2 regions of the Streptomyces sp. NPDC031121 genome follow, and region 1 is predicted to be linked to the other one. Evidence: riboswitches for the same ligand, from Rfam matches in the RefSeq annotation. Region 1 holds a riboswitch; the other holds the start of a gene.

Region 1 (7,681 bases):
GGGCGGCCCCAACTTCGCGCAGCTCCCGATCAACCGCCCGCACACGGACGTCAACGACATGCTGCGCGACGGGATGCACCAGACCGCCGTGCACACCGGGGTGGCCCCGTACCACCCCAACAGCCTGGACGGGGGCTGCCCGTTCCTCGCGGGCGCGGAGGCGGGGGCGTTTGTGGAGACGCCCGTCACCGTCCCCGCCGCGAGCAAGGTCCGCGAGGCGCCGCTGTCGTACGCGGACCACTTCACGCAGCCGAGGCAGTTCTGGCTGAGCATGTCGCAGCCGGAGCGCGAGCACATCATCGCCGCGTACACCTTCGAACTGGGCAAGTGCTACGAGCAGGCCGTCAAGGAGCGGCAGCTGGGCGTGCTGGCGAACATCGACCCGGTGCTGTGCGCGAGGGTCGCGGAGGGGCTCGGCCTGCCGGCGCCCGAAGCGACCGTTCCGCTCGCCGACCCCGAGCCCAGCCCGGCCCTCTCCCAGGTGGGCTCCACATGGCCGGTCGACGGCCGCACCCTCGGGATCGTCACCGACGGGACGGGGGACCTCTCCGAGGTGCGGGCCGCCCGCGACGCCGCCACCGAGGCGGGCATGCTGCCGCTGGTCATCGGGCCGTCCGGCGGGACCGTCGGCTCCGACGGGGACGCGCTGACCGTCCAGCGCACCTTCGCCACGGCCCGCTCGGTGGAGTACGACGCCCTGCTTTTCGCCGGTGTCCCCGCTCCGGCGGCGGACGCGGCAGGAGCCCTCGACGCGAAGGCGGCGCTGCCGCAGGCCGACGGCGCCGACCCGCGCATGGTGCTGCTGCTGGGCGAGGCGTACCGGCACGGCAAGGCGCTGGGCGGCTGGGACGGCGCGGAACGGCTGCTGGAAGCCGCGGGCGTGCCGGCCGGCGCCGAGGGCGTCGCCCTCGGATCGGACGGCACGGACGCGTTCGGCCGGCTGGCCCGGCTGCTGCCCGAGCACCGCGTGTGGGGGCGCTTCGGCGCCGGCTGAGGCACGCTGCCCGCGCTGCGGCCCGCCCCCGGCTGCGTACGTCGCCCGGGGGCGGGCCGCTGCACGTCCTCGGTGACGGAGCCCGGCGGCAGCGGGGCGCCGGGCCGTGGAGGGCGCGGAGGACGCGCGTTGCCGCCGACAGCCGCGCCGCCGGCTTCGGGGAGTCGGCGGCGCGGCTGGGCGGCGGGCTCGGCGCGCTGCGGTCAGTCCGTCTTGCCCCGGCCGGTGACGAAGTCCCGGACGCGGTCCACCATGCCCATGCCCGGCGCGAGGAGCTTGTTCGCGGGGGGTGTGGAGGGGCTGCCCGGGTGCGGGCGGGTCGGGGCGGTCTTCTTCGCCCGGCGGATGCGGTCGCCGAGTTCGTCGAGCGCCTCCTGGGAGCAGTTGTGGCGCAGCGTCGGGAAGAGGTTCTCCTCCTCGTCCCGGATGTGCGCGAGGACCTCGGTCCGCAGGGCGTCCACGCAGCTCGCGAACCGCGCCTCGCCCGGGTCCATCGCCTCCAGCTCCTTCAGCATCTCCTCGACGCGGGTGTGGTCGGCGATCTCCTTGTCGGCGATCAGGTCGCCGCCGTCGAGGTGTTCGCGCACGGCCGGGTAGAGGTACTGCTCCTCCGCGACCGAGTGCCGTACGAGTTCGATGGTCAGCCGGTCGGCGATCCGCCGCCGCTCGCGGCCGTCCGCGGCGGTCTGCAGCCGGCCGAAGAACTCCTTCACCTCGTCGTGGTCGGCGGTGAGCTCCTGCACCACGTCTCCACCGTGTCCCATGGTCTGCCTCCCGGACGCAGTCCGGACCGGGTGTCCGGACTCCTCCGCCGCCTGCCCCGCCGCCGGGTCCCCATGCGGGGGTTCACCCCACCGGCGGCGGGGGGCCCGCCGCAGCCCGCGGCGGGGGCCGCACCCCATGGAGGGACGGCCCGGTCCGTCCCTAGCGTGAGGGCCATGAAGCGCCCCGCGGCCGTCGCCGCCCTCGCCCTCTCCCTCGCCGCCGGACCGGCACCCGGCGCCGCCCCGGCCGCCTCGGCGGCCCCCGCCGACGGCCTGGAGCGGTTCCGCGGCCAGCCGCTCTCCTGGGCCGCCTGCCCCGGGCTCGACCGTGCCCCCGAAGGGCTGGAGTGCACGGCGGTCACCGTGCCCCTGGACTACGCGCCCCCGCGGACGCACGCTCCGCATGGCGGTCTCGCGGATCCGGGCCGCCGACCCGGCGAAGCGCCGCGGCATCCTCCAGACCAATCCGGGCGGGCCCGGCACCCGGGGCCTCGCCGTGCCGGCCGACGTGCGGTCCTGGATGGCCCCCGACACCGCGGCGGCGTACGACGTCATCGGGATGGACACCCGCGGCCTCGGCGCCAGCAGTCCGCTGGACTGCGGGCTGGAGCGGGGGACGTGGCTGCGGTCCGCGGGCGCGGACCGGGCGGGCTTCGAGGAGGGCCTGCGGATGGCGAAGGCCGACGCGGACGCCTGCTGGAAGAAGCACCCGGACGTACTGCCGCACCTGACGACCCGCAACACGGCCCGGGACATGGACCTCGTCCGCAGTGTGCTGGGCGAGCGGAAGACGTCGTTCTTCGGCCAGTCCTACGGCGCCGTCCTCGGCGCGGTGTACGCGCAGATGTTCCCCGGACGCGTCGACCGGCTGGTGCTGGACAGCGCGCCCGACCCCGCCGCGTACTGGATGCGGGCACAGCAGGCCATGGGCCCGGCCGGCGAGCGGGCGCTCGACGACTTCGCCGCCTGGGCCGCCCGGCACCCCGGCCACGGCCTCGGATCCACCGCGGCGGCCGTCCGCGCCACCGTCGAGGGCCTGGTGCGGAAGGCGGCGGAGCGGCCCGTACCCGTGGCCGGCTTCCACGTGGACGACCACGTACTGCCGCTCGTCCTGCACGCGTACGGCATGGACGAGGCCGACAACGCGCTGTACGCCGCCGCGCTGCGCCAACTCCTCGACGCGGCGGAGGGGCGGCCGGTCGAGGCCTCCGAGGACCTCCGCGCCGTACTGACGGCCCTGCTGCGGCCGAGCGCCACGGGGGCCGACACGGACCTCTCCGCCGCCATGGCGACCGTCTGCGGCGACGTCACGACCCCGCGCGACCCCGACTGGTACCGGCGCGCCGTCGAACGGGCGCGCCCCGAACAGCCGGTGTTCGGGCCGCTGGTGAACGGCCCCGTGCCGTGCGCCTTCTGGCGGGAGAGGCCGCGGGAGGGGTTCCCGGAGATCCGCAACGACGTGCCCGCCCTCCAGCTCCAGGCCGCCGGCGACACCCGCACCCCGTACGAGGGCGGGCTGGGCATGCACCGCAGGATGCGCGGCTCCCGTCTGGTGACCGTCCCCGTCCGCACGCACGGGATCCTCGGCTCGCCGCACGGCCCGTGCGCCCGTCAGGCGGCGAACGACTACCTGCGGGACGGCATACTGCCCGCCCGCGACACGGAGTGCGCCCCCTGACCGGCGCGCCGGGGGCCGGTCCGGCTCCCCGGCGGCTCAGCGTGCGGGGAGCGCGCCGGGGGCCGCCGGGGGCCGGGCGGGCGGCAGGGCGGGCCGCAGCCCGTAGAGCCGCTCGCGCAGGGCGAAGAGGTCCCGGATCTTGCCGACCTGGGCCAGGCGGGCGAGGAGGGTGTCGATGCGGCGGTCGTCGCCGCGGTGCGCCGCCTGGAGGATCTCCTCGATGAGGCGGGCCGCTTGCAGGGCACGGTGCTCGCTGTCCACGGCAGGCCCCTACCCACGGAACGCCCCGCCTAGTGCTGTGACCAGGAAGACCTGCCGCCGGTACCGGAGGGCCGTCAGTGGCGGATGATGTTCTCCGCCTGAAGGCCCCGGTCCGACTGGGTGATGTCGAAGCTGACCTGCTCGCCCTCCATGAGCTCGCGGTAGCCGTTTCCGGCGATTCCCGAGTAGTGGGCGAAGACGTCCGGTCCTCCCCCGTCCTGGGCGATGAAGCCGAACCCCTTCTCCGCGCTGAACCACTTGACCGTGCCCTTGGCCATCTTGCCTCCTGCTGCGAACTGCGGGCGGCCGCCCTGCTCCGGGCGGCGACCCCCAGACCTACCGCGCACGGCGCCCGCGGCGCGGCTGCCACACCGACAGGTCACACGCTCCGGGCGTCCTTTCGGGGGGCGGGCGCGCCGTCCGAGGGGGAGGCGGACGGGGTGGGGAGCCGCGCCTCCCGAGGGGCGGGGGCGGGCGCCGCCGGGTGAGGACTTCGTGCAGCGGCTTGCCGCGGTCGGGGTGCCGCTGGTAACGGGCGGGCCCGTCGGCGCGGGTTGCGGCGCAGCGGCGCACGTCCCCGGCGCGAGCCCCGGCATGTGCGCCCTTCACGCCCAAGTGACCGGAATGTAATATCTCCAGGTCATCGCCGCGACGGGAGACAGGAAGCCGGTGCAAGTCCGGCACGGTCCCGCCACTGTGACCGGGGAGCAGCCCCTCAGAAGCCACTGCGCGCACGGCGTGGGAAGGCGGGGGGAACGCCGATCCGGGAGTCAGGAAACTGGCCTGTCGCGGGCCCGTTCCGAGGAGCGCGGACTCCCCAGGAGGCTCTACGTGTACGTCGGCATGCCCGGCTCCCTGCAACTCCCCCCGTCCCGCCGCCCGTCGCACCGCCGCGCCCTGCGCGCGGCCGCGGCCGCCGCCCTGGTCCCGGTGCTGGCCGCCGGCTGCGGCGGCGGCACCGATCCGGCCGGGGAGGACGGCAGGCCCGCGGCCGCTCCGGCGGCGGGCTTCCCGCTCACCGTCGACAACTGCGGCACCCGCACCACCTACGACAGGCCGCCCGCCCGGGCGGTCACCATCCACCAGCACCCGGCCGAGCTGATGCTGGCGCTCGGACTGAAGGACCGCATGGCGGGCACCGCCTTCCCCGACTCGCCCGTCCTGCCGCAGCACGAGCAGGACTTCAAGGGCATCAAGCAGCTCGCGGCGAAGGAGCCCTCCTTCGAGACCGTCGTCAACGCCGAGCCCGACTTCGTGTACGGCGGCTACGGCAGCGCCTTCGCGGAGAAGGAGGGACGGTCGCGCAAGGCGTTCGCGGACGCCGGCATCGACACCTACCTCAACCGCGAGTACTGCGGGAAGAAGCAGGTGTCCATGGAGGACGCCTACGAGGAGATCCGCACCATCGGCGGCATCTTCGGCGTCAGGGACCGGGCCGACGCCCTGGTCGCCGACCTGCGGGCCCGCATCGAGAAGACCGGCAAGGCCGTGGAGGGCGCCCCCGCCGTGCCCGTGTTCGTCTACGACAGCGGCGACAAGGCGGCGTTCACCGCCGGCGGCAAGAGCCTCGGCACCGAGATCATCAGGCTGGCCGGCGGGCGCAACGTCTTCGACGACCTCGGCGAGGTCTTCGGCGACGTCTCCTGGGAGCAGGTCGTCGAGCGCAGGCCCGAGGTCATCGCCATCTACGACTACGCCGGCGCCGGCAGCGTGCAGCAGAAGAAGGACTTCCTGCTCTCCCAGCCCGCCCTCGCCGACGTTCCCGCGATCAGGAACAAGCGCTTCGTGGTGGTGCCGCTGACCGCCACCCTCGTCGGCGTGCGCCCGCCGTACGCGGTCGAGGACCTGGCCCGCGGCCTGCACCCCGAGCGCTTCCGGTGACGGCCGCCGCCGCGGCCCGGCCGCGGGAGGAAGCCCCGGCCGGCCGGGCCGGGGAGGACGGCCGCGCCCCGGCCCGGCGCACCGGCCGGGCCCGGTTCCCGCTCGTCCTCGCGGGCCTGGGCGTCCTGCTGCTCCTGTCCGTGACCGCCGGACTCGCCATCGGCTCGGTGCACGTGCCGCCCGGCGAGGTCTGGGGCATCGTCGGCCACGCCCTCGGCGCCGACCGGTCCGAGCCGGCGTGGTCGCGGGCCCGCGAGCACATCGTGCTGGACGTGCGCGCGCCGCGCGTCCTGCTCGGCGCCGTCACCGGGGCCGGGCTCGCGGTGGTGGGCACCGCGATGCAGGCCCTCGTACGGAACCCGCTCGCGGAGCCGTACCTGCTGGGCGTGTCCTCCGGGGCCTCCCTCGGCGCGGTCGCCGTGATCGTCTTCGGGTTCACGCTGTTCGGCGCGGTGTCGCTGTCGCTGGCCGCCTTCGCCGGCGCGCTCGTGACGCTGCTGCTCGTCTACACCACGGCGCGCGCCGGGGGCCGGATCACGCCGGTGCGCCTGGTGCTCTCCGGTGTGGCCTTCGCGTCGGTGCTCACCGCGGTGATGGACCTGCTGCTGCTGACCGCCGGCCGCGGCAACGAGGCCCGCACGGTCCTGGCCTGGACGCTGGGCGGACTCGGCGGCGTGCAGTGGAGCACCCTGTGGCTGCCCGCCGCCGCACTGCTGCTCGGCACCGCCGTACTCCTCGTCCAGGCCAGGCCGCTGAACCTGCTGCTGACCGGCGAGGAGCCGGCGACCACCATGGGGCTGGACGTGGCCCGCTTCCGGGCCCGCATGTTCGTCCTGCTCTCGCTGGTCACCGGGGTGCTGGTGGCGGCCGCCGGCCCCATCGGGTTCGTCGGCCTGATCCTGCCGCACACCGTCCGGCTGTTCGTCGGCAGCGACCACCGCAGGGTCCTGCCGACGGCGGCGCTGGCCGGCGCGGTGTTCCTGGTCTGGGCGGACATCGCCGCCCGCACCGTCGCCGCACCGATGGAGATTCCCGTCGGCGTGCTGACGGCCCTGTGCGGGGGCCCGTTCTTCCTGTGGCTGATGCGGCGGGACGCCCGCCGCCGGGACGCCCGGGGGGCGGCATGAACGCGACCGATCTGGCTGTGGAGCGGCTCACCCTCACCGCCGGCGCGCACCGGCTGGTGCGGGAGGTGTCACTGACGGCCCGGCCCGGCGAGGTGGTCGGCCTGGTCGGGCCGAACGGCAGCGGCAAGTCCAGCCTGCTGCGCTCCGTCTACCGGGTGCTGCGCCCCCGGGCCGGGCAGGTGCTGGTGGACGGCTCCGACGCCTGGGCGCTGCCGGTGCGGGAACTCGCCCGCACCGTCGCCGCGGTGGTGCAGGAGCCCGGCGGCGACTTCGAGATGACGGTGCGGGAGGTGGTCGCCATGGGCCGCACCCCGCACAAGCGGCTGCTGGACGCCGACACCGCCGAGGACGCCCGCCTGATCGCCCGGGCGCTGGAGGCGGTGGACGCGGCCGGGCTGGCGGAGCGCCCGTTCGGGCAGCTGTCCGGGGGCGAGCGCCAGCGGGTGCTCATCGCCCGGGCGCTGACCCAGCAGCCGTCTCTGCTGGTCCTGGACGAGCCGACCAACCACCTCGACATCCGGCACCAGTTGGAGGTGCTCGGGCTGCTGCGGCGGCTGCCGGCGACCGTGCTGGTGGCCCTGCACGACCTGAACCTCGCCGCCTCCTACTGCGACCGGCTCTACGTGCTGTGCGGCGGCGGGGTGACCGCCTCGGGCACACCGGCGGAGGTGCTGACCGCGGAGCTGCTGGCCGAGGTGTACGGGGTGGAGGGCGAGGTCGCCGTGCACCCGCGGACGGGGGCGCCGCAGGTCACCTTCCTGCCGGTTCAGTCCGGCCCGTGAACGTGCGGCGCCGGCGCGGGCTTCGGCCCGGCCGGCCGGGTCCGCCCGCCGTCGCGGGCCCGTGGCCGCGACGGCGAGGATGGCGGCCGCAGCACCGGATCCGGTCACCGCACGCCGCGCCGATTCCCCCTGCCTCCCCGGCGCTTCGGACCGCCGGCCGGAAGGGGCGGTACAGTCTGCCGTTGATCTTGACG
Region 2 (7,681 bases), on a different contig from region 1:
CCGCCTCGTTCACCCGAAGGTGCCAATCCGTGGGCACGCGTACGGAGCGGTACGGGAAACCGGCCCCCGCATCAGGGGGCCGAGCCGTTTTTCCGGGCCGGACGTGACGGAGTCACCCCCCTCGCGCCGGGGTAACCCATGGGTAATGAGCGGCCGTCCGAGTGGGCATGGTTGGATGCGAGTAGGAGCGTCCGTGAGGGTGTCCGCAAGGCTGCACCGTTGGACCGGCAGGCGGGAATCGTGAGGATCTTCGGGAAGGTACGGCACAGGCCCTCCGCCTCGTGGCGGCAGGCCACCGACCGAGCGTTCACACTGATCGGCGACGGTCGGTACGAGGACGCGGGTGCGCTGCTGACCAGAGCCGCCGACCTGGAGCCCTGGCTGTCGGAGTCGTGGTTCAACCTGGCGCTGCTGCACAAGTTCCGGCACGACTGGGAGCAGGCGCGCGCCGCGGGCCTGCGGGCGGTCGCCCTGCTGGACCGGGAGGCCGGAGCCCCGGACTGGTGGAACGTCGGCATCGCGGCGACCGCGCTCCAGGACTGGCCGCTGGCCCGGCGTGCCTGGCAGGCGTACGGGCTGAAGGTGCCCGGCGACCCGCACGGCAAGGGTGGCGAACCGGTCGGCATGGAGCTCGGCAGCGCGGCCGTGCGGCTGTCCCCCGAGGGCGAGGCCGAGGTCGTGTGGGGCCGCAGGCTGGATCCGGCCCGCATCGAGGTCCTGTCCATCCCGCTGCCCTCCTCGGGGCGGCGCTGGGGCGAGGTCGTGCTGCACGACGGCGTGCCCAACGGGGAGCGCATCACCGCGGCGGGCCCCTCCTACCCCGTCTTCGACGAGATCGAGCTGTGGGCGCCCTCGCCGGTGCCGACCTGGGTCGTGCTGCTGGAGGCCGCCGCCGAGTCGGACCGCGACGCCCTCGAACAGCTCGCGTCCGACGCGGGGTTCGCCGCCGAGGACTGGTCCTCCTCCGTACGGCTGCTGTGCCGGACCTGCTCCGAGAGCGCGATGCCGAGCGGCGAGGGCGACGGGGAGCACCTCGACCCGCACGACCACAGCGAGCCGGGCCACCCCGGGCCGCTCGGGCACCGCACGGCCGGATCGGGCTCCCTGTGGGTGCCGGAGCGGGAATGCGGCATCGCGGCGCCCGCCGGCCTGGTGCAGGGGCTCCTCGACGGCTGGGTCTCGGACAGCCCCGATACCCGCGCCTGGCGGGATCTCGAAGAAGTCTGCTGACCGGGCACCGTAGGCTGTACCGGCACAATCGGTGAACGGGTCGACCCACGGAAGGCTTACGGCGGACATGGCGCAGCAGGAGAACGAGGTCATCGCGGTGGACGACGACGGTTACGTCGTGGACACCGAGGACTGTGAGGCGCGCGAGCTCGCCCACCGCGAGCGCGGCACCGCCCGTCCCATCACGGTGGTCGGCAACCCGGTGCTGCACCGCGAGTGCAAGGACGTCACCGAGTTCGGCGACGAACTGGCCAAGCTGATCGACGACATGTTCGCCAGCCAGAAGGCCGCCGAGGGCGTCGGGCTCGCAGCGAACCAGATCGGCGTGGACGCCAAGGTCTTCGTCTACGACTGCCCGGACGACGAGGGCGTCCGCCACACCGGCGTCGTCGTCAACCCGAAGCTCGTGGAGCTGCCGGCCGGCTCCCGCGTCCTCGACGACTCCAACGAGGGCTGCCTGTCCGTACCGACCGCGTACGCCTCGCTGGCCCGCCCGGACTACGCCGAGGTCACCGGGCAGGACGCCCAGGGCAACCCGATCAAGGTGCGGGGCACCGGCTACTTCGCGCGCTGCCTCCAGCACGAGACGGACCACCTGTACGGCTACCTGTACATCGACCGCCTCTCCAAGCGCGACCGCAAGGACGCCCTGCGGCAGATGGCCGAGGGCACTCCGCGCTACGAGACCGTCCCGAACGACTGACGCCCGCAGGCGCGCGCGGCGGCGAGGCGGCCCGCCCCCGGCCTCAGGCCGCCGCGCCCGGCCCGCGGAAGGTGCGGCGGAAGGCGTTCGGCGTCGTGCCGAGGGTCCGCAGGAAGTGGTGGCGCAGCACGGCCGCGCTGCCGAAGCCGCAGCGGCCCGCGATGGCGTCCACCGTGTCGTCGGTGGCCTCCAGCAGCTCCTGCGCCAGCAGCACGCGCTGCCGCAGCACCCACCGGTAGGGGGTCGTGCCCGTCTCCTGGAGGAAGCGGCGCGCGAACGTCCGCGGGGACATCCGGGCCCGCTCGGCGAGCTGCTCGACGGTGATCTCCTCGGCCAGGTGGCCGCCCATCCACGCGATCACCCCGCCGAGGGCGTCGCCCGGCATGCGGGGCAGCGGGCGCCGGATGTACTGGGCCTGGCCGCCGTCCCGGTGCGGCGGCACCACCATCCGCCGGGCCACCACTCCGGCCGCCTCCGCGCCGTGCTCCTGCCGCAGCAGGTGCAGGCAGGCGTCGATCCCGGAGGCCGTGCCCGCGGCGGTGACCACCGGGCCCTCGTCCACGTACAGCACGTCCGGGTCGACGGCGGCCAGCGGGTGGCGCCGCGCCAGGGCCTCGGCATGCATCCAGTGCGTGGTGCAGCGCCGGCCGTCGAGCAGTCCGGCCGCGCCCAGCACGAAGGCACCGCTGCACACGCTGAGGACGCGTGCTCCGCGGTCCACGGCCCGGCGCAGGGCCGCCAGCAGCGGCTCGGGGTACGTGCGCGTGGCGGCGCCGCGGTCGGCGGGGACGCAGATCAGGTCCGCCTCCTCCAGGCGCTCCACCCCGTGCGGGGCGACCACGTCGAAGTGCCCGTCGCCGGCGGGGGTGCGGCGCCCGTCCACCGCGCAGACGGCGAAGTCGAATGCCGGCAGCCCCTCCGCGCTGCGGTCGATGCCGAACACCTCGCAGAAGATGCCCAGCTCGAAGGGGGCCACCCCCGGCAACAGCGCCACCGCCACGTTCTTCAGCATGACCACAGTGTGCCCGCCGAACGCCGATCGGCCGGCCGCTGCACGAGGCAGCCGCCGGCCGGTCCGGTGGTGGTGCGGGAGCGGCCGCGGGGGCCGCAGCCGGCTAGAAGTCCTCGTCCAGGTCGACGGTGCCCTCGACCGCGACCTGGTACGCCGACGGGCGGCGCTCGAAGAAGTTCGTCAGCTCCTGCACGCCCTGGAGCTCCATGAACGAGAACGGGTTCTGCGAGCCGTACACCGGCGGGAAGCCGAGGCGCACCAGGCGCTGGTCGGCGACGCACTCCAGGTACTCGCGCATCGACTCGGTGTTCATGCCGGGCAGGCCGTCGCCGCACAGGTCGCGGCCGAACTGGAGCTCTGCCTCGACGGCCTCCTTCAGCATGTCCGTGACCTGCTGCTGGAGGGCGTCGTCGAACAGCTCCGGTTCCTCCTTGCGGACCGTGTCCACGACCTCGAACGCGAAGTTCATGTGCATGGTCTCGTCGCGGAAGACCCAGTTCGTGCCGGTCGCCAGGCCGTGCAGCAGGCCGCGCGAGCGGAACCAGTACACGTACGCGAAGGCGCCGTAGAAGAACAGGCCCTCGATGCACGCGGCGAAGCAGATCAGGTTCAGCAGGAAGCGGCGGCGGTCGGCCTGCGTCTCCAGCCGGTCGATCTTCTCGACCGAGTCCATCCACTTGAAGCAGAACTGGGCCTTCTCGCGGATGGAGGGGATGTTCTCCACCGCGGCGAAGGCGGCCGCGCGGTCGTCCGGATCGGGCAGGTAGGTGTCGAGCAGCGTCAGGTAGAACTGGACGTGCACGGCCTCCTCGAACAGCTGGCGCGACAGGTACAGGCGCGCCTCCGGGGAGTTGATGTGCTTGTACAGCGTCAGGACCAGGTTGTTCGCCACGATCGAGTCGCCCGTCGCGAAGAACGCGACCAGCCGGCCGATCATGTGCTGCTCGGCGGGCGTCAGCTTCGCCAGGTCGGCCACGTCCGAGTGGAGGTCGACCTCCTCCACCGTCCACGTGTTCTTGATCGCGTCCCGGTAGCGCTCGTAGAAGTCCGGGTAGCGCATCGGGCGGAGCGTCAGCTCGAAGCCGGGGTCGAGCAGGTTCTTGTCGGTCATAGCAGTCGGCGCGCGCGGCGCCGTCCTCCAGGAGTGGTGGTCGGGTGGCGGGAGGGGGCTACTGGCAGGCTTCGCAGGACTCGGGGTTCTCCAGCGAGCACGCCAGCGCCTCGGCGTCCACGGCCTGCGGCAGCGGGGTCGCGGCGGCCGGGACGGCGGTGCCCGAAGCGGCCCGGGCGATCTTCGTCGCCGGACGCGACCGCAGGTAGTAGGTCGTCTTCAGACCCTGCTTCCAGGCGTACGCGTACATCGACGACAGCTTGCCGATGGTCGGCGTCTCCATGAACAGGTTCAGCGACTGCGACTGGTCCAGGTACGGGGTGCGGGCCGCCGCCATGTCGATCAGGCCGCGCTGCGGGATCTCCCACGCCGTCCGGTACAGCTCGCGGACGTCGGCCGGGATCCAGCCGAAGCCCTGCACCGAGCCCGACGAGTCGCGCAGCGCCTCGCGGGTCTGCGCGTCCCACACCCCGAGCTTCTTCAGGTCCTCGACCAGGTAGGCGTTGACCTGGAGGAACTCGCCCGACAGCGTCTCGCGCTTGAACAGGTTGGACACCTGCGGCTCGATGCACTCGTACACGCCCGCGATCGACGCGATCGTCGCCGTCGGCGCAATGGCCAGCAGCAGCGAGTTGCGCATGCCGGTCTCGGCGATCCGGGCGCGCAGCGCCTCCCAGCGCTCCGGCCAGGACCGCTCCGTGTCGTAGTGGTCGGGGTGCAGCACGCCCTGCGCCGTACGGGTCTCCGCCCACGCCGGGACGGGGCCGTGCTTCTCGGCGAGGTCGGCGGAGGCCTCGTACGCCGCGAGCATGATGCGCTCGGCGATCTTCGTGGACAGGGCCTTGGCCTCGGCGGAGTCGAAGGGCAGGCGCAGCTTGAAGAAGACGTCCTGCAGGCCCATCGCGCCCAGGCCCACGGGCCGCCACTTGGCGTTGGAGCGGCCGGCCTGCTCGGTCGGGTAGAAGTTGATGTCCACGACGCGGTCGAGGAAGGTCACGGCCGTGCGGACGGTCTCGTCCAGGCGCTCCCAGTCCATCTCGCCCGTCTCGGTGAGCACGAACGCGCCGAGGTTGACCGAGCCGAGGTTGCAGACGGCGGTCTCGCCGTCGTTGGTCACCTCGATGATCTCGGTGCACAGGTTGGAGGAGTGGACGACGGTGCCGGGCAGCGCGGTCTGGTTCGCGGTCCGGTTGGAGGCGTCCTTGAAGGTCATCCAGCCCTGGCCGGTCTGCGCGAGGGTGCGCATCATGCGGCCGTACAGCTCGCGGGCGGGCATGGTCTTCTTGGCGAGCCCGGCCTGCTCGGCCTTGGTGTAGGCGGCGTCGAACTCCTCGCCGTACAGGTCGACCAGCTCGGGGACGTCGGACGGGGAGAACAGCGACCACTCGCCGTCGGCGTTCACGCGGCGCATGAACTCGTCGGGGATCCAGTGCGCGAGGTTCAGGTTGTGCGTGCGGCGGGCGTCCTCGCCGGTGTTGTCGCGCAGCTCCAGGAACTCCTCGATGTCCGCGTGCCAGGTCTCCAGGTAGACGGCGGCGGCGCCCTTGCGGCGGCCGCCCTGGTTCACGGCGGCGACGGAGGCGTCGAGGGTCTTCAGGAACGGGACGATGCCGTTGGAGTGGCCGTTGGTGCCGCGGATCAGGGAGCCGCGGGCGCGGATGCGCGAGTACGACAGGCCGATGCCGCCGGCGTGCTTCGACAGGCGCGCCACCTGGTGGTAGCGGTCGTAGATCGAGTCGAGCTCGTCCAGCGGGGAGTCCAGCAGGTAGCAGGAGGACATCTGCGGGTGCCGGGTGCCGGAGTTGAAGAGCGTGGGGGAGGACGGCAGGTAGTCCAGGCGGCTCATCAGCCGGTACAGGGAGGCGACTTCCTCGACGGCGGCGGCGCTGTCGTCAGCGGCGAGGCCGCAGGCGACGCGCAGCATGAAGTGCTGCGGGGTCTCGATGACCCGGCGGGTGATCGGGTGGCGCAGCAGGTAGCGGCTGTGCAGGGTGCGCAGGCCGAAGAAGCCGAAGCGGTCGTCGGCGCCCTCGGCGAGGGTGTGCTCGACGAGCGCGTCGAGGCGGGCCGCGTGCAGGCGGACGAACTCGGCGGTGCGGTCGGCGATCAGGCCCTCGCGGTGGCCGACCTCGACGGAGGCGGAGAAGGACGTCGAGCCCTGGCTCGCGGCCTCCTCGGCGACGGCGACCGTCAGCAGCCGGGCGGCGAGCCGGGAGTACGCCGGGTCCTCCGAGATCAGGCCGGCGGCGGCCTCGGTGGCCAGCCCGCGCAGCTCGGCCTCGTCGGCGGCGGCGCTGCGGCCGCGGAGCGCGGCGGCGGCGACACGGCCCGGGTCGGTGTCGGCAAGGTCGGCGGTCAGCTCGGTGAGGGTGCGCAGCAGCGCGGCCCCGGGGCCCCCGGCCTCAGCTCCGTGGTCGGACGGGTCGGACTCGGCGCGCGGTGCGGAAGGCGCGATGGTCACGGGGGGAGCTCTCCCTCGCTCGGCTCCGGGACACCGGCGGTGCGGGCGCGAGCGGGCGCGCGCGGGCAGGGCCCGGCAAGGGGCGGCACCGCGCGTCGTCCGCAGGCCCTACCGCGAGGCCCGGACGTGGTCGGCACCCGGTTCGGTCGAGCCGGGCGCACTGTCGGCAGGTCGTCGGACTTCGGTGACACCGATGGGTGTACTTCATACCGTTGCGGGACAGTTCCGGATTCCCACCGGATTCCCCTGCGGCGACAGCGAGGATGAGCATACATGTGGTGGGCGCTCTCTGCGGGACCCCCTAGATGTTGTGTCCGCCTTCGCTGAGCGTGGCCTCACAGCTCCAGTCGGTAGGTGAGATCCACCGGGCGCCCCGCAACGCCGACTGTCGAAGTCCGGGCCGCCGGGTGTGCCGGACGCGGGCGGGTGGCCGGCGCTATCGTCAGGAGAACAGCACCATCGAGGAAGGCGAGCGAGGCGTGACCGTGATGACCGACCGGCCCCACATGCTGTCCGACGAATTCGAGGCCCTCGCGCGCATAGGCGCCCGGGAGATCGAGGGGCTGCGGCTGGAATTCATCGACGGTGTCATCAGGAGCAAGGCCATGCCGGACGGGGACCACGGGCGCATCATCCAGTGGCTCACGCGGATCTGTATCCAGCACCAGTCCGAACTCTGGCTGCACCAAGGCGTTGGGATCAAGGCGCAGGAGTACCGGACGGGGCGGGCGATCCCGGACGCCGTACTCGCACACGAGGACGCTTTTGTAGGGCAGGGTGACTGGGCCGACCCCGAACCGATCCTGATGGCCGTCGAGGTGACGTCCTGGGATTCGGACACGCATCGTCGTGACCATGTCGAGAAGCCCCGGGCCTATGCGGAGACGGGCATCCCTGTCTACCTGCTCATCGACAGGGCCAAGTGCGAGGTGTCCGTCTACAGCCAGCCGAACGGCCGCCGGTACGAGAGCGTTCACGTCGTACCGTACGGATCGGACATCGCTCTGCCCGAGCCCGTCGGCATCACCTTGCAGACCGAGCCGCTCAAGAACTGGGTGCGCTGAGGCCGTCTGAGGCGCAGGGGCCCCGCCGGATGGCGGGGCCCCTGTCCATGCGCCGGTGCGGCAGCCCTCAGCAGCAGCGGAAGCCGCCCCGGGGGTCCCC

Evidence for each region. A riboswitch is a leader RNA that binds a small molecule or an ion and turns the genes downstream of it on or off. The one in region 1 is predicted to bind cobalamin.
Region 2: another riboswitch for cobalamin. It lies ahead of ACZ462_RS02020 (ribonucleoside-diphosphate reductase subunit alpha); the one in region 1 lies ahead of ACZ462_RS24845 (ABC transporter substrate-binding protein).

What each region holds. Positions count from the first base shown of each region.
Region 1 covers NZ_JBVIGV010000013.1:208,012-215,692, forward strand. The annotation lists gene ACZ462_RS24820 (catalase) at 1-994, shown strand, start outside; gene ACZ462_RS24825 (hemerythrin domain-containing protein) at 1,198-1,758, opposite strand; gene ACZ462_RS24830 (alpha/beta hydrolase) at 2,162-3,436, shown strand; gene ACZ462_RS24835 (hypothetical protein) at 3,473-3,697, opposite strand; gene ACZ462_RS24840 (cold-shock protein) at 3,772-3,975, opposite strand; cobalamin riboswitch at 4,321-4,498, shown strand; gene ACZ462_RS24845 (ABC transporter substrate-binding protein) at 4,529-5,578, shown strand; gene ACZ462_RS24850 (FecCD family ABC transporter permease) at 5,575-6,705, shown strand; gene ACZ462_RS24855 (ABC transporter ATP-binding protein) at 6,702-7,487, shown strand.
Region 2 covers NZ_JBVIGV010000001.1:418,238-425,918, forward strand. The annotation lists gene ACZ462_RS02000 (tetratricopeptide repeat protein) at 241-1,230, shown strand; gene def (peptide deformylase) at 1,298-1,933, shown strand; gene ACZ462_RS02010 (helix-turn-helix domain-containing protein) at 1,977-2,945, opposite strand; gene ACZ462_RS02015 (ribonucleotide-diphosphate reductase subunit beta) at 3,049-4,056, opposite strand; gene ACZ462_RS02020 (ribonucleoside-diphosphate reductase subunit alpha) at 4,115-6,517, opposite strand; cobalamin riboswitch at 6,666-6,788, opposite strand; gene ACZ462_RS02025 (Uma2 family endonuclease) at 6,997-7,581, shown strand; gene ACZ462_RS02030 (YbdD/YjiX family protein) at 7,649-7,681, opposite strand, start outside.